Regions from separate parts of the Paenibacillus jepli genome, predicted to be linked through region 4. Evidence: riboswitches for the same ligand, from Rfam matches in the RefSeq annotation. Region 4 holds a riboswitch; each other region holds the start of a gene.
The links. A riboswitch is a leader RNA that binds a small molecule or an ion and turns the genes downstream of it on or off. The one in region 4 is predicted to bind cyclic di-AMP.

Region 1 (5,952 bases), 2.4 Mb from region 4:
GCAGCGACTGGCCGTCTGCGAGCATAAATGCGGTTACGTATACCAGGGCCTGCACCTTGTCCGGACGCTCTTCCGCGACTTGCGATATCGTCACCCCGCCCATACTATGGCCGACCAGAACGACAGGTTCATCTGCCTTGTCCAACAGTTCCAGCGTTTTGTTCACACCGCTCTCCAACGTTACTTCTGAAACCGGGGTATCGTCTGTACCGTTTCCCGGCAGCTCTACGGCGAGCACCCTGTGGCCCGCTTGTTCCAGCTGAGGCACGATTTTTTCCCAGCACCAGGCGCCATGCCAAGAGCCATGGACGAGAACATACGTTGACATCTCGATCACTCCTTCTCCAATGTGAATTAACCTGCCATATCAATGAAATAGATATGTTTCTTTACTTAGTATATAATGTAGCCAGAATTGTACAATGTAGAAAAACACAACTTTCAACAAGATTAATTGTATGTCTATACACTTGTTTGGGGGGCGGAAGCTGTGGATTATGACGATGGATTGACTTCCAATGTAAAGGATGCCGCAGAAACGGAGATGGAGAACTTAACTGCCTGTATCCACGCGGCAACTTCTTCCCTGGAGCTGGGTGAAGTGCTCCGCCGCATCACTTCTTACGCACTCGCCGTGCTGCCATTGGCCGATTGCGGCTTGTTTCAATTGTATGATGATCAGTTGGACTGCCTTTGCAGCAAAGGCAGCGTAGGCATGACGGCTTCAATCGCGCAATTCGCTCCCAAAGAAGGGGAAGGGATAACCGGTAAAGTCTATCAGGACGGACAGCCGCGAATCTTTCATTCGCACGCTGACATCTATTCCTCGATGACCAATATGACTCCGGAGAATTACGCCCATCTCCACGCCGCTCTGGACAGCCGCTTGGTCAAAGCCATGATCAGCGTCCCCGTCTCCGTGGAAGGGACTCGCCTCGGGGTGATGACGGTGTACCAGTTGCACAAAGAAGGAACCGTAACGAGCCGTCACATGAAGCTGCTGCAGACCTTCGCCGCCCAGGCCGGCGTTGCGATCCGCAACGCCAGGCTGCATGAGGAAGTCAAGCTGCGCCTCCAGGAGGTGACCGCGCTAAGCGAGCAGTTGAAAGCGCAAAATACGTACCTGGCCAAGCGCAATGAGATCCACGAGAGGCTGACGCGTCTGTCGCTGCAGGATAGAGGCCTCGCGCCGATCCTGAACGAACTGCAACAGCTGGTCGAGCCGCGTCTGTCGTTTGTCGATATGCTTGAGCTGAAGCACTACCCCGACACGCACGCTCCCCTTCTTATCGGCGTAGAGGAGATTACCTGGCTCTTTGGCCGGCGTACGACGCCCCTCGAAGCGAAGGTGTGGGACAACGCTCAAGGCGAAAAGTCGTTATACCTGCATCCAATCCTCGGCCACGGGACACTGCTGGGCTGTCTTGTTCTTCAGACCGCGACTGCGCCCGAGCGTCTTGAACGCATTGCGCTGGAGCAGTCGGATGCCGTATTGGCACTGGAATTGGTGAAGCGGATGAGCGTGGCGGAGATCTTCTACAAGAAAACCTACGATTATTTCAATCAATTGCTGTATCAGAAAGAAAGCGCGCCCTTGCTGGCCCAAGGCAGAGCATTGGGACTGCATTGGGAAAAGCCGCTGAGGGTAATTGCCGTAGAAGTATCTGCTTACGGCGATTTGCAGTCATTGAACGTCGCCATCCATCGCATCGCATCCCGGATAAGACGCTCGCCGCTCGGGCAAAGCGGCCTGCTGTTCGGCTTTCATGACAAGATCATCCTGACGGCAAATCTCGAAGACGAGTCCCAAGGCGATGCTTGCGAGCGCACATTAGCATCTTTGATCGCCCCGTACGAGGGGTTCAATGGCATCCGCTTGAAGGCGGGTCTGGGGACTGCCGGAACCGGCGCGGCGCATGTGGCGAGGAGCCATGAAGAGGCACTCCAAGCGTTAGCCTATATGGAGAAGAGCGGCCACAGCAAGGTCATGCGGTATGAGCGGATCGGAGTCAACCGCCTATTCCTCAATCGACACCCCGAAGAGGTGGCGCGATTCACGGAACAGCTGCTTATGCCCCTTCGCACCCACCGCCATAGCGAGGAGCTGCTGCGGACACTGCGCATCTATGTGATGACGAACCAATCGGCCCAACAGAGCGCAGTTGAACTCCATGTGCATATTAACACCCTCTATCAGCGCATCGGCAGAATCGAAGAAATGCTGGGGTTGGATTTCAATCGTTTCGAGGATTATTTGCAAGTGCAATTGGCGGTTCATTTAACAGAAGCCTTTGGCAGGGGCTTCGATTTTAATCGGGAACTTGACGATTACAAGGAACATAATTAGGGAATGGTATAGATAAGAGCTTGACGAAGATTTTGGCCCGTCAGCATACGGCTTGAACCGATTAATGCGCTTACATCGGCCGGAATGAACGAATTTTGACTTAAAATCACCGAAAATGGGTTTTACAACGCACGAAAACAGGAGTAAGATGCCAAGAGTAAGATTAATTCCATTCCCAATTGCATAGAAAAGACGCTGAATCCCTGCATGCAGGGAACGGGGGAACCATCGATAGCCGCCAAAGCGGTTGTCAGGGGTGAATCCTTTCCAGGACGGGTACTCTCAAACCCGAATCCGACAGCTAACCTCGTAAGCGTATTGAGAGAGAGCAACTCCCACTCGTATTTAAACGAGCCCTGGGAGCAGACTTCTCTGCTCCCAGGGTTCTTTATGATGAAACCAGGAGCGCAGGTAATTATAGATTCGTCATCCCATGTCAGACATTACACAAAGGAGCTAGAAGACAATGACTAACGAAGAAAAACTGATGGTATGCATCTCTTGCGGACCTAACGGAGAACGGCTGATCGACCGCGGAAGCCAGCTGGCAGAGGTGCTCGAATCGCCGCTTTATGTGCTGGCCGTCACGCCGGCGGGCAAATCCCAGGTCGACCTGCAGCCCCGGATCGCCTCCTGGCAAGCCAAATGCTCGGAGCAGGGCGCAACGCTGATCGTCAAACAGCCGGAACATCTGAAAATCACCGAACTGATCGCCAAGACGGCCAAAGAGCACGGCATCACCCAGCTGATCCTGGGACAGTGCGGCCAAACGCGCTGGCAGGAGATTACGCAAGGCTCCATCGTCAATGAGCTGCTCAAGAAGATCGAGGATATCGATCTGCATGTCGTCTCCGTCGAGCGCAATGACGTATTGACGCCTGCCAGTGTAGGCGTATAAACGTTATCCCGCAGCAAGAGACGGGCACTGCCGCATGGCACCCCTGTACAGCACCCGTCTCTTCTCCCAACTCGCCTCCTATTTATTCCGCAGCGAGAAGCTGCTCCTGTATTGCCCCGGCGTCATTCCTTCCTGCTTCCGGAAGGAGCGGATGAAATTATGCGAGTTGTTGTATCTGAGCCGGTCGGCAATCTCCTTCACTGTCATCTCCGTCTCCGTCAGCCATTGCTTGGCCATCTGCAGCCGATAGAGCGCCAGATACTCGCTGAAGGTGGAGCCGGTCTCCTTCTTGAAGACGCTGCTCAGATAGCTGGCATTGTAGTGCAGCCTGGCGGCGCAATCCTCCAATGTAAATTCCGCATCATAATGATGCTTGATCAGATCAATAATCTTCTCGGACAGCTTGCGGTCCTGGGAATCGCTTCGCTCGGCGAAGATCTTGACCAGCGGCGTGATCATCCCCTCCCGGAACCAGTCCTCGATCTCCTCGCTGACATGAAGCGACAGCACCTCTTCATATACCGACGCCTTGTGCACGCCTGTCTGACTGAAGCTGACGCCTGCCTCCTGTCCCACGATGAGCAGACGGTTGAGCAGCCGGACCAATGAGATCTGGTATTCCTCCGGATGCCGGATGCCCTGCTTCGCCTCTTCCATCCAGATGCCCAATTGCTGCAAGGCCTCCGCCTCATTGGCGGTTCGAATCGCATCCATCAGCTCATGCTCCGTGCGGTCGGGATATTCGTAGACCAGCGACGGCTTGCCCGAGTTCACGCTGCTGTACGGGATGATGACGCCTTTGCCAAGGCGGATCCGGTGCTTCAGCGCCTCCAGCGCTTCGCTGTACGCTCGCGACGCCAGACGGATATCCTGGAATGGCAGACCCATGCCGATGCTGACGGACAGCTGCAGATACTGCGCCACCAGCTCCTTCACCCGACCAGCCAGCCCATCCGCCGCTTCCTCCGCCTGCGGCAGGTCCGCCGCTTCAAAACCGACCAGCAGCACGAGCGACCGGTCGATAATGACGGCGGGCAGCCTGTTCTCCTTGGAGATGACCTCTTCGGCGATATTCATAATAGCAAACAGCAGCAGCTCGATATCCTTGGCGGCGTACCGTGTATTGTCCAGTGTATCCACCTGGATCGCCAGCACCGTCATCGTACTCCAGCGGCCGGCCTGCTCCGCGAATCCGAAGTAATCCAGCTTCTCCTCGATCTCCTGAGGCCGCAGCGTACTGCTGAGCCAGCGGTAAAGGAACAGCGAGCTGATCTGCTGGGCATGATTGCGCACTTCATGCTCGAGCCGGGAGTTGGAGCGGAAGAGCTGCTTTATGTGCTCCTCGATGACTTGCACCTCGCTCTTGGGCTCGCCGCCCCGGTCAAAGGGAAGCCCGCCGATCGTCTGGACGAGCCGGTTCAGCGGCGAATACAGATTGCGTGTCACCAGCCAGACGAAGAACATCGAGGCTCCGATCAGCCCGATGCAGATGATCAAGGTCAGCCAACCGATCTGCCGCGACTCCTTCGTCAGCTCTTCGATAGAGACGAGTGACAGGTAGACCCAATCGTTAAAGGATGACTTGTAGTACGTCAGCGTATACAGATCCTTATTATGCTCGACCTGCAGCTGACCGTCGGCCTCCTCAAAGCTGATATCCGAGGCGAGCACCGGGTGATCAGCCAGCCGGGTGCCGATCAGCGAGGTGTCCCGGTGAACCATGATCTGCTGCTCCTGGTTCAAGATGATGACCTCTCCCGGCTGCTCGCTGTCCGTGATCATGGCCGCGATACTGCAGGCAGGGATATTGGCCATCGCGAGGCCGTATTTGTCCGTCGGCACGTTGGGAAGCTTGATCATGAAGCTGATCAGATGCGGGCAGCCGTGACTGGATATCGCCTCCGAGAAATCTCCCTTCTGCAGCAGCGTCCAGGATGCCGGATACTCCATGTCCAGAAATGAGAGGAAGGTGTCCCGGTCCGGATATTCGCTGAGCCGTTTAATACCCGAGTTGCGGACCAGCCAATCCTGCCTTTCATTGAATACGATGACCTCCTCCACTTTCGTATCAAAGGACTGCAGATGGACGATTTCGCTGCGGAGATTATTATAAAGCTGAAAATTAACCGCTTCCAACTTATTGTACAGCGCATCTTCCATGACCTGCGTGTCCGCCAGCTTGATCATCGTATGCTCAATGGTCTGCAGGACGAGCTCGATATTGGAATTGACCTGTCTCAGGAACTGCACCTCGCCCTGGCTGACGCGGGTTTGCACCTGATTGGAGGATTGCACGTACGAAAAAGCTCCGATGAACACAACTGGAATAACACTGAGCACGCAGCCAAATAAAATCATTTTGACAAACAGGCTTTTTCGATGCATGGCAACCCACCTCCTTTATTGGCAGCCAGGCGCTTCCTGCCGCTTGCTTCCACTGTAACCGGGCAGATCGTTGATCTGATCGGCGACATTGGCTAATCGATTCCAAAAAATTCTGTCCTGTTTGCTTTAACCCACTCGTTCAATCTATTTATACATATTTCTGAGTAGAGATTGTACTTTTCATACAGATTTTTTACATCCTTCGATAACTTTTTGTCGTTTTCCAAATCAGTTGGACTTACCGCATCATCAATAAGCATTTCTATCTCTTCTAATAGCTCGGGCAGATTCATTTCCTTGAAATATTTCAGCCCATTTTTTA
Region 2 (5,952 bases), 1.1 Mb from region 4:
CTATGTCACCGGACCTCGCGTGGTTACGGAAGAGACCAAAAAAGAAATGAAGCGCGTACTGGAAGACATCCAGGCTGGACGTTTTGCCCGTGACTTCATCCTGGAAAACCAATCCAATGGCGCTACACTGACTGCGACTCGCCGTCGTGAAGCCGAGCATCCTATCGAGCAAGTGGGCAGCCAACTGCGTGAACTGATGCACTGGATCAAGAAGTAAGAAGGATCAGCAACCAATAAAGTAATGCCGTCTATCCCGGACTATCCAGGCAGAGGGGCAGGCCTTTCCTTCAAGGGAGGTCTGTCTGCTCGCGCTGGTATCCGGGATGTTGGTTTGTAAACGGGTCAGTCTTCATATTACGGGGACAGGAGGCACTAGCATGCGCAAAATCTATCTATTCGACACGACGCTGCGTGACGGCGAGCAGTCGCCGGGCGTCAACCTGAACACGCAAGAGAAGGTCGAGATCGCCCTGCAGCTGGAGAAGCTGGGCATAGACCGCATCGAGGCGGGCTTTCCGGCGGCTTCACCTGGCGACCTGGCGGGTGTGGCAGCGGTGGCCAAAGCAGTCAAGAATGCCTCGATTATCGGTCTGGCGCGTTCGCGGGAGCAGGATATCGATGCTGTCCGGGAGGCACTTAAGGATGCTCAGGATCCTTGCATTCATCTGTTCCTCGCGACTTCGCCGATCCACCGCAAGCACAAGCTACGCATGGAGAAACATCAGGTGCTGGAAGCGGCTGAACGTGCGATTCGTTATGCCAAGCAATATTTCAACAAGATCGAGTTCTCGCCGGAGGATGCGGGACGCACCGAGCTTGACTTTCTGTGTGAAGTAACGGAGATGGCGATTCGGGCGGGCGCGACCGTCGTCAATATCCCGGATACAGTAGGCTATATGACGCCGTCCGAGTTCGGCAATATCTTCAAGACGCTCAAGGAGCAAGTGCCGAATATCGAATCGATCCAGCTCAGCGCCCACTGCCATGACGATCTCGGGATGGCGACGGCCAATGCGCTGGCAGCCATCAAAAACGGCGCGGACCAGATCGAAGGGACAATCAACGGCATCGGCGAGCGCGCGGGAAATACAGCTCTGGAGGAAGTGATCCTCACGCTGGCTACGCGTTCCGAGTATTATCAAGCCGAGACAACAATCCAACTGACGGAGATCGCCAAAACGAGCCGTCTGGTGAGCAAGCTGACAGGCATGGTCGTGCCTGGCAACAAAGCGATCGTCGGCGCCAATGCGTTTGCCCACGAGTCGGGTATCCATCAGGACGGGATGCTCAAGGAGAAGACCACGTACGAGATCATCTCCCCGGAAACCATCGGCCTGAAGGAGTCGAAGCTTGTCCTGGGCAAGCACTCCGGCCGTCATGCCTTCCGCGAGAAGCTGCTGGATATGGGGTACGAGCTGTCGGATGAGGCGGTCAATGCGGCATTCGCCAAGTTCAAGGAGCTGGCGGACAAGAAGAAAAATGTCAGCGACGAAGATATCCGGGCCATGCTGGAGGAAAAGCTGGTCGAGACGCCGGAGGTATTCACCCTGGAAGCGGTGGAAGTCAGCTACAGCAACCAGTCCACGCCGAGTGCCATGGTACGGATCCGTTCAACCGCTGGCGGCGAGCAGGCAGTGACGGCGGAAGGCAACGGCTCGGTGGATGCGATCTATAACGCCATTGACAAAGCCACTGCAGAAGTCGTCGAGCTGGAAGACTATTCGATCAAGTCGGTTACCCAGGGCAAGGACGCGCTCGGCGAGGTCCATGTCGTGCTGCAGCAGGATGAGGTATCCGCACAGGGTCGCGGTCTCAGCACCGATATCCTGGAAGCGAGCGCCCGCGCCTATGTCGACGCGCTCAACCGTCTGATCGACAAGCGCAAGTCCGGCGGGCGGCGCGACAAAATGAGCCTAATCTAGGGGAATAACAAAAGGAGTGTAGCCACATGGCAGAAACGAAAAAAATCGCGGTCATTGCCGGGGACGGTATCGGACCTGAGGTTGTCGCGGAAGCGATCAAGGTGATGAAGAAAACCGAGGAGCTGTTCGGACTCAGCTTCGAATTTGAGCACGGGCTGTTCGGGGGCATCGCCATCGATGAGAAGGGCACGCCGCTGCCGCAAGAGACGCTGGACATCTGCAAACGCGCAGACGCTGTCCTGCTGGGCGCCGTAGGCGGTCCGAAATGGGACAACAACAGCAAGGAGCTGCGTCCCGAGACTGGGCTGCTGGGCATCCGCAAGGAGCTTGGCCTGTTCTCCAATATCCGTCCGGCGACCGTCTTCGACTGCTTGAAGGAAGCGTCCACGCTGAAGCCGGAAGTGCTCGAAGGTACAGACCTGATCGTCGTCCGTGAGCTCACAGGCGGCATCTATTTCGGCGAGAAATTCCGCCGCGAGGGCGAGCATGGCCAGGAAGCGGTCGATACTTGCGTCTACAACGTGACCGAAGTGGAGCGGATTGTCCGCCAGGCGTTCGAGATCGCCCAGAAGCGCAGCAAGCGTCTGGCATCGGTAGACAAGGCTAACGTACTCGAGACATCGCGTCTGTGGCGCGAAGTCGTCAACCGGATCGCGCCGGAATACCCGGACGTAGAGCTGGAGCATGTACTCGTCGACAACTGCGCGATGCAGCTGCTGCGTCGTCCGGCAAGCTTCGATGTCATCGTCACAGAGAACATGTTTGGCGATATCCTGAGCGACGAAGCAGCGATGCTGACCGGTTCGATCGGCATGCTCTCCTCTGCTTCCCTGGGCGAAGGCAGCTTCGGCCTGTACGAGCCGGTGCACGGCTCGGCGCCGGACATCGCCGGTCAAGGCATCTCCAACCCGATCGCGACGATCCTGTCGGTGGCGCTGATGTACCGTCTGACCTTCGGCTACGATGCCGCCGCGCAGGCGATCGAGGACGCTGTTGCAGAAGTGCTGAACAACGGCCACCGCACGGGCGACATTGCTGTCGACAAGAGCCAGGCGATCGGCACGACCAAGATGGGCGACCTGATCGTAGCCGCGCTCAAAGCGTAATACCGCTAGCAAGCAACCTCGTTATAAAGTTTATTTTCGGCATGGTTGACGCCCCGCATTTGTGGGGCTTTTTTTGTCTTTGACAGCAACGTATACAACTGGCAAGCTTCCGATCCCGAGGGCCTGTCGCGGCCGGCAGTTGATTGCGGTATCGCCAAAAGTGGGACGCGGAGACGGGGCAAGACATTATTTTTCTCATTTTTTTAATTTTTTTTATCGAAATCAATTTATGATGCAACCATTCGCCCTTCTCATCCGTCTTATTAGTATAGAAAACAAAAATCTAACAAAGAGCTGGTTCAGCTTCCTCCGGACAGGGTAAGGAAAATGTAAGGTGGACGGGAATATGCTATAAAAGGGAGAGAATGCAATGAAAAAACCTCTGTTGAGCGCACTTGTCGTTATGATTGTTCTGATCCAGTTTGGCGCGGCGAGCGCCAAGGACGGTGCGTATCAGCCTGTGCCCGCTTCTCCCGATACGCATACCGCCTACATTGAGTCGATTACAAAGCAAGATGGCAAGATTACGATTGTTGCGGACTACATACAATGGTTCGAAGGTGCTGAAGCTGATGAGCAATTCCGTTTGTATGAGCAGGATCCGGAGATGACAGAAGCGCCTGACGGCTATTATATAATTAACGATGATGACGGACTGGTCGAGTTGGAGGTTGCGGCTGACGCGGAAGTGCTTATGCAGATCTACAATCGTACCGGTGTTATTGAAGAAGCTGAGATCATGTGGAATGAGTCGATCGGTATCGACAAATTTATCGAGATTATCCAAGACCAAGAGGAATGGGATATGAGAGATTTCCCCTACCATTTAACTGTAATTGATGGAAAAATCATTAAAATTGTACAACAGTACATTCCTTAATGTTCTCTCATAATTAAAATTAACAGCAGCCTGAAGCCTTGTGCTTACAGGCTTTTTCGCCATTCTTCGCTTTATGAAGTTTTTCTAATGTTTAAAGAGGTAGGATTTTGGCTTTAAAGGGCGAATCCCTGTAGCATAGGAAAATTAATACTACCGATGCCGAATTCTCAGTTTTGCCTGAGAAACGGGGGATCCAACCCCGGGTGAATTAATTCCGTAAGCAAGGAATTATAGGGAAACTCTCAACCGAACCCTCAGCTAACCTCGTAGGCACGAAGGGAGAAAAAGTCTTGAAACGATTTATCGCACTAATGCTCGCAGCAGTAATGTTTGCCTCATTTGCAGGTTCCGTAGTCGCAAGCGAAAAGGATCTACGCGCAAAGGTCAACAAGGTTGTAGGCACGCCTTACAAATATGGCGGCACCACAACAAAAGGTTTTGATTGCTCGGGTTTTGTTCTTCATATCTTCAACCAGTACAATGTCAGTCTCCCAAGAACATCCAGCGCACAAGCGCAAAAGGGCACTAAAGTGAATCGTTCAGATCTGCAGCCTGGCGACTTGGTGTTCTTCAACACAAGCGGTAAAGGCATTTCTCACGCAGGCATTTATCTCGGCAATGGCGAGTTTGCACATTCGTCCAGCAGCAAAGGCGTTATCGTCAGCAAACTGTCCAGCTCTTACTATGACAAGCGTTATGTAACCGCACGTCGCGTCGCATCTGCCAAAACGTTTATCTAACGCGATATTACATAGAGCCACAAGCTCGAACAAACAAGCCCATTGCGGGCTTGTTTTTGTTTGACCCTACAAACATATCGACAGTTAGATATTGGACAAGCCGATAAGCAGGGATTGTCAGGCGAGAGGAGAATATACTATATCAGGCAGAACTATCAATCCGGACATCGAATCCGTGATTAGTCGGAGAATAAGACGGGTAAAATGTGACAAAACGACGAGGCTAAACGATTTGCTTCGGAAGCAAAGTTCCGGGCAGGCGAGCCAAAGGAGGGGTCGAAATGAGCTTTTGTTGTGGCGCCAGCATGTTAGGGACAAAAGGAACGTTGAAGCATTACCGGACACACATCCACAATGTACCGATTATGTTTTGTCCGGTCTGTCATCGGGTAGAGATCCACTACCTGATCGAAAGCGAATATGAAATACTGGCTGAATACGCTCATGGAGACGGTGCTTCCGAGGTCGACTTCCACGATTATGTGGAGCAAGAGAGCGCAGCACTCGCCGAAAACTGTGTCAATCATGAGCATGAGGACCCTATGGAAGTGGTGCACAGTCAGATCGATATGGCGCTGGACCTGCTTAGCTTCGCCAAGCAGCTGCAGGATCATGAGTGGGAAGCTCAACTCAAGAGGCGTCTGGGCGTGCTGAATAAACGACGCAACAAATTGCAGCATAGACGAACGTCTGAGGGTTATTGTTAATTCCGAATCTCGCCTCCGCGTGCCCGGAGGCGTTTCTTTTTGTGTACACCCCCTCAACAAATTACAACAAGTCGAAAGCTATCAATGTGAGGTGGAGCGGTTGGTACTTGTATTGTTCAAAAGGTGGCTAGGGAAGTCCCGGAAGGGGGACGGTTCAGGCCATCAGGGCCGAGAATCGCCGGAAACCATCGTCGCGCGCATTGCCTGCGGGGAGGAGGAGCTTCTCAGTCCTTTTATCGCTGCCTATGAGCCCTTTATCATCAAAGCGACCAGTCGGTTCTGCAAAAGGTATATCGATCCCGCACATGATGACGAATACAGTATTGCGCTAAGCGGTTTTCATGAGGCGATCCGACAGTACGAGCCGACGGCGGGAAAATCATTCATCGGCTTTGCGGAGACTGTCATCCGGCGGCGGCTGATCGATCATCTTCGCAAGGAGCGGCGGCATGCCCCGAGTGTGCCGTACAGTGCACTCGAAGGAACCGGCGAGGAAGGCAGGCTGAACCGGATCGAAAAACAACAGTCGATGCGCCATTATGCGGCACATCTTCAGGCAGAGGACCGACGGCAGGAGATTGAGGAATTCAACGCCCA
Region 3 (5,952 bases), 3.2 Mb from region 4:
TAAACGCATGTTGATCTTGGTCCAGCTTGACAATGAAAACAGAGGGGTAGATTTCTTCCAGAACGCCGGTGCGTTCAATGGTCTTTCGGCGACCACCGTTTGCTCGAAGACTGATCTTGGATCCAACATGGGCTTCCAAACTTCGTTTGATCTCCAACAGCGAATTTTTTGCCATTGTTCACAACCACCTCTTTCCTTAAACATTATAACCAAAAAGAGGGAGCTTGTCAAACGAAGAGAAATATTATAACAGCGAAGCAAAGTTCTTGTCAATGAGGGATTTGCCTAATTGTGGCTATTTGCCTCCAATTTCCCCCATCGACCCTTTGCCAGCTACAGTGTCACAGCCGATTGCGGGGTTCGCGGCTTCGGCATCCCGACACGATGACGGCCCATCGTCTCGATGCCGCCCACCCCGTCTACGCCGCTGATCGTCCCCTGGATGACCTCAGCCAGGTTGATCGTCTCCCTCATCGGGGTATAGCTCGATTTGATAGCGATGTAGACGGGGTCGAGGGCATGGATCAGGATCCGCCCAGGCGAGCTGGCAAAGTTGGCGCCGGCCTGCAGGAGCGCCTCAAAATGAGACTGGCAAGCGCCAGCGACCACGATAAGCCCGTCGCGGCTTTTCTCATACGCTCTGGCCACACGCACAGCATTCACAAAGTTCTGAGAATTCTTGTAGCTGGACAAGTGATACAATTCTTCCTTCGGCCGATGCTTGAGGACACCGTCATGTCCGGTTATAACTACGATATCTGGACGCACCTGCGGCAGCAGCCGCTGCAGGAGCTCGGGCATCTGAGCCTCATTGGCATGCATGCCGTGGGCCGGCACCCGCATCTGCTGGTACAGCTGCATGCTCTTCTTCATGTAATTGCCATCGCCGTCCAGATGGAGCACACGGCCAGGCAGCTCGAAGAACGCCTGGTCCCGCGGGATACTATGGCGTTGGATGACTTCGTCCCGCTGCGCCTGCTGTTGTCGTACCTGCTCCTGTACCATACGCTGCATCGTCGCAGATACCTTGACCCTGACCTGCTGCGTTACCCGCGCGGTCTCGGGATGCGGCACCACGGACAGGTCGCTTACGGGAGCGTCGGCTAGCAGACGATAGTCCGTGCCCTTGAGGACGGCTATAGCCTGGCGGAGCTCCTCGACCCGGAACAGCACATCGCCGCCATACGAATTGCGGACCACCAGATCGCCTAACTTCATGATAAGATCACCTCTTCGTCTATCCTATGGGCGAACGACGGGTTTGGTGAGCAACGGCCTGGCCGCTTTTGATCACGAGGCAATTCAGCCTACAGGTCCCAGCCCGCTCCCAGCAGCGCCTCGCTGACCGCCGCGAACTCCGCCAGCGACAGCGTCTCGCCGCGCCTTGTCGGTGCGACACCGATTTCCTCTAACAATCCGATCAGTGCCTCGCGGCGTTCTTTGCCGACGAAAGCGGTGAGGTTGTTGGCGAGCGTCTTGCGCCGCTGCGCAAAGCTGGCCTGCACCACGCGGAAATAGAAGGTCTCGTCGCTTACACGGACGGGTGGCTCCTTGCGCAACGTCAGCTTGATGACGGCGGAGTCTACATTGGGCTGCGGGATAAAAACGGTATGCGGCACGGTACAGACAAGCTCTGGCTCGCAATAGTACTGCACAGCCACGCTCAGGCTGCCGTAGACCTTGCCTCCCGGACTGGCTGCCATCCGCTCTGCCACTTCTTTCTGGATCATGACGACGATGTTCTCCAGGGGCAGGCGCTCCTCGAGCAGCTTCATCAGGATGGGGGTGGTTACGTAGTAAGGCAGGTTGGCAACGACGCTGACGCCCCCGCAGCCCTCAAACTGCTGCTCTAAGAGCTTGCGCAGATCCAGCTCCAGGACATCGCCCTGGATCACCTCTACTTGGGGGGTATCAGCCAGGATATCCCGCAGAATCGGGATCAGCCGCCTGTCGATCTCGACTGCCGTCACCTTCCCTGCAACTGCCGCCAGTTCCTGGGTCAACGCACCGATGCCGGGTCCGATCTCCAGTGCGCCTTTCGTCTCGTCCAGCCCGGCGCTCTCGACGATCTTTCGCAAAATATTGGGATCGATCAGGAAATTCTGACCGAGACTTTTTTTGAATGAAAACCCGTACCGCTTAATAATCTCCTGCGTTCTTCTGGGTGTACCGATCCCTGTCAGGATCTCCTGCTGCTTGTCCATCCGATCAGTCCTCTCTTTGACTCGGCTGCATGCTCTCTAGCTGCGCATACGCTTGGATAAACTCCGCTTTGGAGATCATAAACGTGCTGCAACGCTTGAAGAACTGCTTGCCGTTGGCATATCCGATACCGAGCAGATTGCCCATGATCAGTCTGCGGGAAGCCGCCTCGGGATGTACGATAAGTCCGGCAGCGATCAGATCATCCCAAGTAATCTCGGGCACTCCGTCCGTCACCTCGGTGCGCACCTGGCTGAGAGCTCGCCGGATGGCCTCCGGTTTGGCGTTCTCCACGCCGATATCCCCTTTGTACAGCGCATCCTCCTGGGGGAGGAAAGCATGCTTGCATCCGGGCACGCGTGCAGCTACGATTTTGCGGATGCGCTCCCCGGCATGATCCGGATCCGTAAAGATAATGACGCCCCGACGCTCCATCGCGAGTGCCACCCGCTTCAACACGGCCTCGCCGATCGCCGAACCGCCGGTCTCGATCGTCTCGGCCTCTACCGCCCGCTTGATGGCTACAGTGTCGTCCTTGCCTTCGACGACGATAATTTCCCTTATCATATTTTATCTCCATCTGCATCTGATTTTGGATTAGACCATGTCCTTCTGAAGAAGAGGTTATAGACTGCCCCTTCCTTTGGACAAACATGCAAAAAGAAGAGGGGTCACCTCTTCTTATGATGGCATATTTGCATGTAAAAAGCGATATGATTAAAGCAAATGCACGGTGCTAGCTAGCCTTGGGCTTGTTGGGACCGATCACGTGAACGGTATACCCCTTCTTGCGGCCAAACTTCTTGGCATAGGATTCGCTCTCGTAATAAACATCGATCTTGTTGCCCTTGATCGCGCCGCCGGTATCTTCCGCGCGTCTTAAGCCGATGCCCTCGATATATACCCACCAGCCGATCGGGATGACTTTGGGATCCACAGCGATGGTGCGCCCTTCCTGGACCTTCGAGCCCGAAGCGGTGATGCCGTATTGCGGGTGACCCTTACTTTTTCCAGTCGATGCCACATGAGCGGTATAAGCAGTCAATGTGACATTCTTCAACGTCTTTTGGGCCTGGAACGAATAGTCCTTCGTGCTGACCGATTGTGCCGATTCCGAGGCAGGCGACGAGAGGACGCTCACCTTCGGTTCCGGCTTTTTGGTTCCTACGGCGACGACCTGCTCGACAGCAGACGTCTCCATCGATTTCAGGATCATCTTCTCAGACACCAGTTGACCGTCTTCATACACTTTCTCAAACTGCTTGACGAGCAGTCCGTCCTGTCCGGCCTGGATGACCTTCTGTTTGCCTTCTGCCAGCTCAGGATCTTCTTTCTGGACGACCTTAAACGGCATTTTATGCTGGGTAGTCTCCACTTCCGTGTCGACCCGTACGACCGATACCGTCACGTCCGAATCGATCGGCGTAGACAGTGCGGGATGTACTCTATCTTGTTCGCGGATGGGAATATTAAAAGCTTCCATCGCGTCTTTGACGGTTTTCTCCGTGGTGAAATACGTATTGGACTTCCCGTCCGCTTGAACGGTGACCGCTCTCGCATGGTCGATCACGACCTGGTCTCCATCCTTGATCGAGGCATTCGTCGGCAACGACAAAACGTCGTGCGGTCCGATCTCGATCGACTGCTCCGCCAGCAGACGGTCCAATGACCACTGCTTGGTCGATACGATCTGCTCCTGTCCATTGACCACTACCGATACGCTCTTCTCTGCCGTACCGTACAGCAACACCAACAACATGAAAGTCATAGCGATTGAAATGATCGCACTCAGAAGAATCAAACGCAGGTTTTCATGCTTCCATCGCAATGCGAAAGACATGCTGGATGATCGTTTACCATGGGTATCCTTGATTTGGAACATGCCCACTTCCTCGGTCCTCCTTCATAGCCGCCGCCTGTGAACTTACGCATGATACTTGGCGTGACTATCTTAGAATAGCGTGCAAGCACGCACTTCCAGTGTCCTCGTATACCCCACCTCCATAAAACACCCTATGTCGAGGCTTTACGCAATATTCAAATCTTAGACGACTCTAATCTTCCAAGATGCGAAAAGGAAGCCTTTCGACAGAGGATCTGTTTCGTGGCTTCCGGATGAATAGAGATTCATACAGAATGGGGTTTACACGAGTTTGATCTCTCTTTGGACGCTGACGAGGTTAGCTGACGGGTTCGGACATGAGAGTCGCCCTATCGGAAGGTGCCGGTTTCGACGATTCAGCCCTTCACGAATTCACCCCAAGGAAGAAAACCGGGCAGTCGCAAGTGGGATAGCAGACTGACGATTTTGGTTCCCCCGTTCTTCAAATCGAAGATTAAGCGAAACTGGAAATTGGATACATTACTCAAGCTCTGAGAAGAATCATACCTTCTTTGTACCCTCATTGTAAAGATCGCTTAAAAGACGATTTTAACGAATTTTTAGGAAAATCACCGTCTTATCCCGGGATTTTTCGGTTGAAAGAGACTTTTTTCATACGATTCGTTCGAAATCCTAGCGATTTTGGCCTTTTTCAGCCTAATCGAAAACAATTCTCAGCGTTCTCGGTCGTAATTTTTGAAATTTCTTCCAATGTTTTTCCTTTCATTTCCGCTGCAGCCTCAGCTACCAGTCGCACATAGGAGGGTTCATTCCGCTTTCCTCGAAATGGATGAGGAGCCAGATAAGGGCAATCTGTCTCGATCAAAAGCCGGTCCAGCGGAACGTTCTTCAACACCTCTTTAGGAACCCTGGCATTCTTAAAAGTAACGGGACCGCCGAGTGAAATATAGAAGTTCATATCCAGACATTGGCGAGCCGTTTCCCAGCTTCCGGAAAAGCAATGCATAACCCCGCCGATTTCCTTCGCATTCTCTTCTCTAAGAATATTGACGATATCCTCGTGTGCGTCACGATTATGGATAACCACTGGTTTGCCGACCTTCCTGGCCAATTGCAGCTGCTCCCGGAACACCCTTTTTTGGACATCTTTGGGAGAGGTGTCCCAGTGATAATCCAGTCCGATCTCGCCGATCGCCACCACCTTCTCATGACGCATAAGCGAAGCAATCCAATCGAGATCCTCCGGCTTCATGTGGATGCTGTCGACCGGATGCCAGCCCACTGCAGCATAGATAAAATCATAGGTTTCGGCAAGCTTCAGAGTGGTGGGAATCGTCTCACGGTTGAAACCGATATTGATCATCCGGTCGATCCCCGCCTCCCTTGCTCGACTTATCGTTTCTTCACGGTCAGCCTCGAAAGCTTTTGCATCCAGATGCGTGTGTGTGTCGATAATCATGACGAATTTCGACCCCTTTCTTCTATTATTACAGTTTTTTAATCTAGGCCGAATAAGACTCTCGTTTCATCTGACAAGAGGTGCGCTTTTTCACGCAGCAGCTCTTCCGGAAAATAGAGATGATACTTGCCGTGATGCAGTCCGGTAATCGAGGTGACGATGTCGGATTTTCCCGATATTTCAGCTAATTGGTCGTCCCCACTCAGCATCAGGATCGGCGGTTTTTCTTCACCATCACCTGTACCTGGACGGTATACATCATAAGAAAGATCATACGGAAAATCAATCTCCAGATGGTAGTCCGGATGCAGTCCCGCCCTCTCCAGTTCCCTGCGGATCATCGACCAGCGAGCTTCATCGGGCTCGGTCACGGTTATATACTTGTATAAGCGACGGTGCAGGAACCGATGGCACAGATCGGACAAGATCGCATCCTCCTCCGAGACCC
Region 4 (5,952 bases):
GGAACATCTCCGCCGAGAGCACGCCGATCGCTTCCGAACGGCTCTCGACGCCTTTGACCGGCGCACCGGTGCGCAGATCCCAATACAAGACGCCCAGCGCCTCGCTATAGCTCTTGATCGTGCGGTCCAGCTCGCGGAACCGCGCTCGGCTTTTTTCCACTGTCATTTCGCACCAACCACCTTTACTATGTAGATTTCAGACTGTTGTAAATACGGGCCTCTAGGTAACGGATCGTTCTTCCAATCGCTGTTGTCCCCAGGTTTTATGATTATATCGCATTAGCGGTGCAAATCCGGGGACAAAGGCGAGCGCTCCGCTTCTCCAGAATCGATCCTCACCTTCTCGTCCCTTTTCACCAGTCTGGAACTCGCTCCTCTTGATCATACTTTTTGCAACTTCTATAATCAACTTATAGGCGAAAAAAGAGGAGGTTAACCCATGCGGATCCAATTCACACCCGCGGCGGTAGACAAGCTGCAGCCCGAGCTGGCCGGCGGCAAGCTGCTGAAGCTGCTCTATGATACCGAAGGCTGCGGCTGCGTCGTCAGCGGCGTCCCTGCCCTGCAGCTGCTGGATGCGCCTGGCGAGCATGATGTCGAGGGCGACGGCGAGCCATTGGCGTTCTGGCACGAACCGCGCTTCGAGGTCTTCTTCGAGCCCCAGCTCAAAGTGGATTACGATACTGCGCGCGGCCAGTTCACTCTGAAGAGCGACAGCCAGATCTATACCAACCAGCTGCAGCTGGTGCGGGGGCAGGTCGTCTAGACGAGCAACATTAGATAAGTAGACAAATAGGCATGACAAGGGAGAGAGCGAATGAAATCGGAGAACAATCTGGAGTTAATCCTGGCGCATAATGAGGAGTTTGTGGCGCAGCGGACATTTGAACAGTATCAGTACAGCCGCTACCCCGCCAGACGTATGGTGATCGTCACCTGCATGGATGCCAGGCTCAGCGAGATGCTGCCCAAAGCGATGAACCTGCAGGGCGGCGACGCCAAGATCATCAAAAATGCAGGCGGCATCGTCACGCAGCCGTTCGGCAATATTATGCGGAGTATCCTGGTCGCGGTGTATGAGCTGGGAGCCGATGAAGTGTTCATCGTCGGCCATCACGAGTGCGGCATGACCGGCCTCGACCCCGAGCTCGTCATCTCGCATATGCGGGAGCGCGGCATCAGCGAAGATACGATCACGACGCTGCTGAATTCGGGGATGAATCTGAAGCGCTGGCTGACCGGCTTTGACTCGGTCCGAGACAGCGTGGAGAACAGCGTGCGGATCGTCAGGAACCATCCGCTCAAGCCGGCAAGCGTCAACGTCCACGGTCTGATCATCGATCCGCATACCGGCAAGCTCGATCTGGTCGTGGACGGGTACGCGCAGCAGCAGGAGTCGATCTCGGGTTAACCGTGCTGCTTGGAGCGGGCAGCCTCGCGCCGGTGCTTGCGCCGTATGATGGCTGCTTGCCGGGCGGCGATCACCTCGCTGCGGTCCCTGAGCGTATGGCGATGGATGAGCGAATCGTCCTCCATCCTGCTCGGGGCACCCCAGAGCGCAGCGGCATCGCCTGAGCGGTCCTGACAAATCTCCAGTAAGGATGGATCTTGGAACGGCAGCTCGTAATCCGTGTAGGGCACCGCCTGATTCAGATCCTTGATCTGGCGCAGCCGCTGCTTCAGCAGCTCCATCAAGGCCGGGCCATCGAGTCCCAGCTGGTCCAGCTTGTTGGGCGTCAGGCGATCCAGCGCCTGCTCCAGCATGAGCCTGGCGCCGCGCCGATTGGTGCGTCGCAGGTGATACTGGCTGACCGCGATCTGGATCAGGCCGACCCAGGTGTTGTAGAGCGGGTGGTCGCCGGGCTGTTCTTTCCAGTATTCTTCGAGCAGCTCATGGCATTCAAAGTAGTCTCGGGTGACGTGAAATTCGATCAGGTACTGTATATAATTATCCGGGTAGATCTCGGGGCTGGACGGCTTCATGATGCGCTCCTTTCGAGCTTGGGAACATCCCAAAAAAAGATCCAAAAAAAAGTGAAACTTTCATCTATCTTAGACGTAATTGATGAAGAAGGCAACGTCCTTGCTAAATTAGATCAGGAGGAGAACCAGTACATGAAAAGAAGTTTGTTAGTTATGATCGCGTTTACGCTGTTCCTGGCGTTTGGCGCAGCCGACATTGCCGATGCGAAACGCGGCGGCGGATTCAAGTCTCCGAAGCAGAGCGTGACCAAGACACCCAAGCAAACCGAGACCCGCAGTGACTCCGGAGCCGCAGCCAACACGCGCAACACCTCGAATACAACAGGAACAGGCGCAGCGGCCAAGCCAGGATTTTTCAGCGGCGGCAGCCTGATGAAAGGCCTCATGATCGGCGGTCTGGCCGGCATGCTGTTCGGTGGGATGTTCGGCGGCATGGGCTTCTTCGGCGAGATGCTGGGACTGCTCGTTAACGTATTTGCCATCTTCCTGCTGATCGTTGCCGTACGCGGCATCATCCACTACTTCCGCAACAACCGCAGAAGAGTCGATGACCAGCGGAGACCTTACTAACCATGACTCGCCTGTCGATGGATGAAGTCATCAACGCCGTCTGCTACCATCTCGCCGACCGCCGCCGCGTCGAACCGACCGCAGTGGAAGTGCAACTGGCCTGGGATGAAGATACCGGCTTCACCGCCGAGGCTTGGGTCGAGGGACGAAGTCAGTACCTGATCGAGTCCAATCTGCTCGAAGCTATCGAGCAATACATGTACAACCACTACGACCGCAGAGTGTTCCGCTCCGCCATTAAGCTGGATCTCGATGACGAGATCTATGCGGAGATTGCGGATCACTAGTCGGATTGTTATTTCGTTTAATGCAGGCAGTGATCCAGGTAATCGGCGCCTGCTCTCGCAAAGAGCCTGTCCTTGCTAGACATCAAGGTCAGGCTTTTGCTTGCCTTGCGTCGCCTGCTCACCCCATTTCTAATTGCTGCGATGGACTGGACTCATTTGATCAGCCTAGCTTTGAATCCATTCCTGCTTTAACTTTACTTTTATCAGGAATAGGCGTAGTATTCCTTGATAGAAACTAATAACCGCATAGAGATGCCGAATTTCCGTTTTGGAAAACGGGGGGACCACATGAGACCAATTTGGTTTCAATGGGGTGAATCTGCACGATGTCTGAAGAAGCAGACGGGCACTCTCAGGCCCGAACCCGACAGCTAACCTCGTAGGTGTTTGAGAGAGAAATGCAGCCCCATGCATGTTATTTGACATGTCAAAACCCCGGCAGCAGATATTCTCTGCTCCGTGGTTTTTTTTGTTGCCTATGGTACGCAGATGATTTCAAAATGAGAAAGCGAGAGACGTCCATGGTAAAGTTGCTAACTCGGAAAAATCTAGGCCGTCTGGTTCTGATCCTGCTTCTGTTGGGCTTTATTTATTTTATATGGCCGGTGTCGCAACCGATCATCATTGCTCTGCTGGTTTCCATGATGCTGTCGCCACTTGTCGGCTGGTGTCAAAAATATATGAAAATAAGCCATTTCTTTTCCACTCTGATCGTTTTCTTTCTGTTCGTTTTGATCTTGCTGCTCTCGATGTATACGGTGATAACCGTGATTATTAATTTTGGCATCCGGTTTTTTGATAATTTGCCGAACTATATTCAGCAGTTAAACTTAATTTCAAGCAACTGGTTAAGTTCACTGGAGGAGTATACCGCTAATTATCCTCAGGAATTGATCGCAGCCTTGAACCAAGAGGCCAATCGGTATTTCAATGACATCAGGAGCAGTGTAAGTCAGATCGATCTGATCTCTTTCGTGACCGGGTTTATTTCCGGGACTCCCGGATTCCTGCTGTCTTTCCTGGTTTTCTTGATTACCTTGTTCCTGTTTATGCTCGACCTCCCTCGATTGAAAGAAGGCCTGTTATCGATGATGTCCGAGCAGACCAAGACCCGCGTCCTGTTTATTGCTAACCGGTTTTCCAGAGCCACATTCGGTTTTTTGAAAGCCCAGTTTATCGTCAGCATCCCGATCTTTGCCGTTTCATTGATAGGCTTGCTGATCATCGTGCCTGAGCTGGCTTTGACCATGTCCATCATTATCTGGATCATTGATTTTATTCCGCTGATCGGTTCCATCGTCATATTGGCGCCATGGGGCATCTATAAACTATTGACGGGCGATCCATCCATGGGAGTGCGCCTGCTCATTCTCGGTGGCATTCTTCTGCTGATTCGCAGGACCGTGGAGCCCAAGGTAATGGGACAGCATATTGGAATGTCTCCGCTTGCCGCCTTGATCTCGATGTATCTCGGGGCCAGTCTCCTGGGCGTTGTCGGTCTGCTCGTAGGTCCGCTTCTCGTAATTGCGTTTACCTCGCTGAAAGAAGCTGGACTGATTAATTTCAGGAATAAATTGTGATTCACGCGAGGGGCATCATACCCAACCATTATTCCATGGCCGCTTTCAGCGCTTCGCTCATTTTTTAGCGGCCTTCCTTCCGCACAGACGCTTGGTGATCAGTGGCTTGATTCACGGAAAAGTGAAAATCACGTCGCTCGATCAATTCACGCTTGCGCATCAAATGGTGATCGGCAGATGAACAGTTCAAGTTGGCCGGTATCCTGATACGTTTACCAAAGCCCAAAGTAACTGCACTGAATTCATATAGAGGTTGAGACATAACATCTTTAAGTGCTGGTTGAAATCATATGCCACGCTGAATCCTCCCCGCGCTGATTTTTTATTGAGTAGCTGATATTGTCTTGATAAACGTTTCAATTTGCTTTTTATGGTGTCTATCATGCGGGATAAACCCTCGTAGAAATCCTCTAATCGAGAACTTCTTCTTCTCACCGTCTTTATATGCTTTGGTGTACTCTTCCTCAGCGAGACCGGATATAGCGTCTATAATCTGTTTCCGGTTATGGATACATTGGTCTAATATTTCGTTCTTTGTTTGAGTCTTTGCGTATTGGACAGCATTCGCATTGAATTCATTAAAGTCCAGATGCTTTACAGTAACCGGCTCTGCGAGCTTAATCTTTTTAATACCTTCGTCGTAAAAGTATTGATCCCATAACATGATGTGACTGATCACATCTTTCAAAGTCCACTTGCCTTCAGCAAGGGGTCTATTCCAGTTCGCTTCACTAATCGATCTAAGATCTTCGACGAAATGAATAAACGACTTGTATTCTTCAACCATTTCATCTGAGGATTTCGGCAATGTCATCTACTCCCTCGAAGGATTTTGTTTTAATACCATCTCTTCAATTGAAAACGCTGCTTCTTCTCGATGGATGATCTGACTAATTTGGGTGACATCCACTTGATTTCGATTGAAGGTTACATCAAGTATGATTTCATCTCCGTGCATAAAAATAATTTTATTAACCGAATCGTCACTTAAGGGATAGTCCCCCAGAGAGGTCTTTTGAAATAGATAATAACCAATATAGGAGTAGGTCGTCCATTCACGTCCCACCGTTTTTTCCATTTCATCTCTTGATGTATAAGGAGAAAACACGATCATTTTATCCCATTCGAAGGGCGTTATGTCTGCCATATCAAATGCTTCATTATAGCCGACAACAGCTAGCAAATTTCCAGAAAATACGTCTTCATATTGATTGGACAATTTAAGCTTACTATAAGAATAATAGCTGTATATAAATGCAGCTAGCAAAATGATTATGATCGATAGAAAGGTTGCTTTTTTCTTGTTGATTTTCATTCACTCTCCTCTATATTTAGTTTCTTAATCTATGAATTTGCATAACCTTTGCAAACAAGCGCTCGAACAAGTAGTATGTGAACCCGGCTGCAACAAAGGATAGAAGAAATGAGATGTCGAAGTTTCCATGATACATAAGTGGTACGCAACCGATAACAGTTGAAGCAACGATATAAAGGATTAACTTTAATCCTGATTTTCCAAGGATTTTTGATGG

Region 1: it holds a riboswitch for cyclic di-AMP, as region 4 does, so the genes downstream of both, ABC336_RS11115 (adenine nucleotide alpha hydrolase family protein) here and ytvI (sporulation integral membrane protein YtvI) in region 4, are expected to answer to the same signal.
Region 2: it holds a riboswitch for cyclic di-AMP, as region 4 does, so the genes downstream of both, ABC336_RS05750 (C40 family peptidase) here and ytvI (sporulation integral membrane protein YtvI) in region 4, are expected to answer to the same signal.
Region 3: it holds a riboswitch for cyclic di-AMP, as region 4 does, so the genes downstream of both, ABC336_RS14785 (resuscitation-promoting factor) here and ytvI (sporulation integral membrane protein YtvI) in region 4, are expected to answer to the same signal.

The regions. Positions count from the first base shown of each region.
Region 1 is NZ_JBDFMD010000001.1:2,532,296-2,538,247, forward strand. Features, by position in the region: gene ABC336_RS11105 (alpha/beta fold hydrolase) at 1-328, opposite strand, end outside; gene ABC336_RS11110 (helix-turn-helix domain-containing protein) at 491-2,347, shown strand; cyclic di-AMP (ydaO/yuaA leader) riboswitch at 2,531-2,679, shown strand; gene ABC336_RS11115 (adenine nucleotide alpha hydrolase family protein) at 2,814-3,245, shown strand; gene ABC336_RS11120 (helix-turn-helix domain-containing protein) at 3,324-5,630, opposite strand; gene ABC336_RS11125 (hypothetical protein) at 5,723-5,952, opposite strand, start outside.
Region 2 is NZ_JBDFMD010000001.1:1,243,600-1,249,551, reverse strand. Features, by position in the region: gene ilvC (ketol-acid reductoisomerase) at 1-217, shown strand, start outside; gene ABC336_RS05765 (2-isopropylmalate synthase) at 378-1,922, shown strand; gene leuB (3-isopropylmalate dehydrogenase) at 1,949-3,028, shown strand; gene ABC336_RS05755 (hypothetical protein) at 3,399-3,908, shown strand; cyclic di-AMP (ydaO/yuaA leader) riboswitch at 4,056-4,195, shown strand; gene ABC336_RS05750 (C40 family peptidase) at 4,199-4,648, shown strand; gene ABC336_RS05745 (hypothetical protein) at 4,930-5,355, shown strand; gene sigI (RNA polymerase sigma factor SigI) at 5,456-5,952, shown strand, end outside.
Region 3 is NZ_JBDFMD010000001.1:3,354,133-3,360,084, forward strand. Features, by position in the region: gene veg (biofilm formation stimulator Veg) at 1-175, opposite strand, end outside; gene yabG (sporulation peptidase YabG) at 334-1,218, opposite strand; gene rsmA (16S rRNA (adenine(1518)-N(6)/adenine(1519)-N(6))-dimethyltransferase RsmA) at 1,308-2,204, opposite strand; gene rnmV (ribonuclease M5) at 2,209-2,769, opposite strand; gene ABC336_RS14785 (resuscitation-promoting factor) at 2,939-4,090, opposite strand; cyclic di-AMP (ydaO/yuaA leader) riboswitch at 4,356-4,555, opposite strand; gene ABC336_RS14790 (TatD family hydrolase) at 4,737-5,504, opposite strand; gene ABC336_RS14795 (HD domain-containing protein) at 5,543-5,952, opposite strand, start outside.
Region 4 is NZ_JBDFMD010000001.1:128,467-134,418, forward strand. Features, by position in the region: gene ABC336_RS00615 (carboxypeptidase M32) at 1-166, opposite strand, end outside; gene ABC336_RS00620 (iron-sulfur cluster biosynthesis family protein) at 440-766, shown strand; gene ABC336_RS00625 (beta-class carbonic anhydrase) at 818-1,411, shown strand; gene ABC336_RS00630 (DUF309 domain-containing protein) at 1,408-1,983, opposite strand; gene ABC336_RS00635 (hypothetical protein) at 2,116-2,553, shown strand; gene ABC336_RS00640 (YxcD family protein) at 2,556-2,840, shown strand; cyclic di-AMP (ydaO/yuaA leader) riboswitch at 3,084-3,241, shown strand; gene ytvI (sporulation integral membrane protein YtvI) at 3,362-4,420, shown strand; gene ABC336_RS00650 (DinB family protein) at 4,743-5,234, opposite strand; gene ABC336_RS00655 (hypothetical protein) at 5,235-5,735, opposite strand.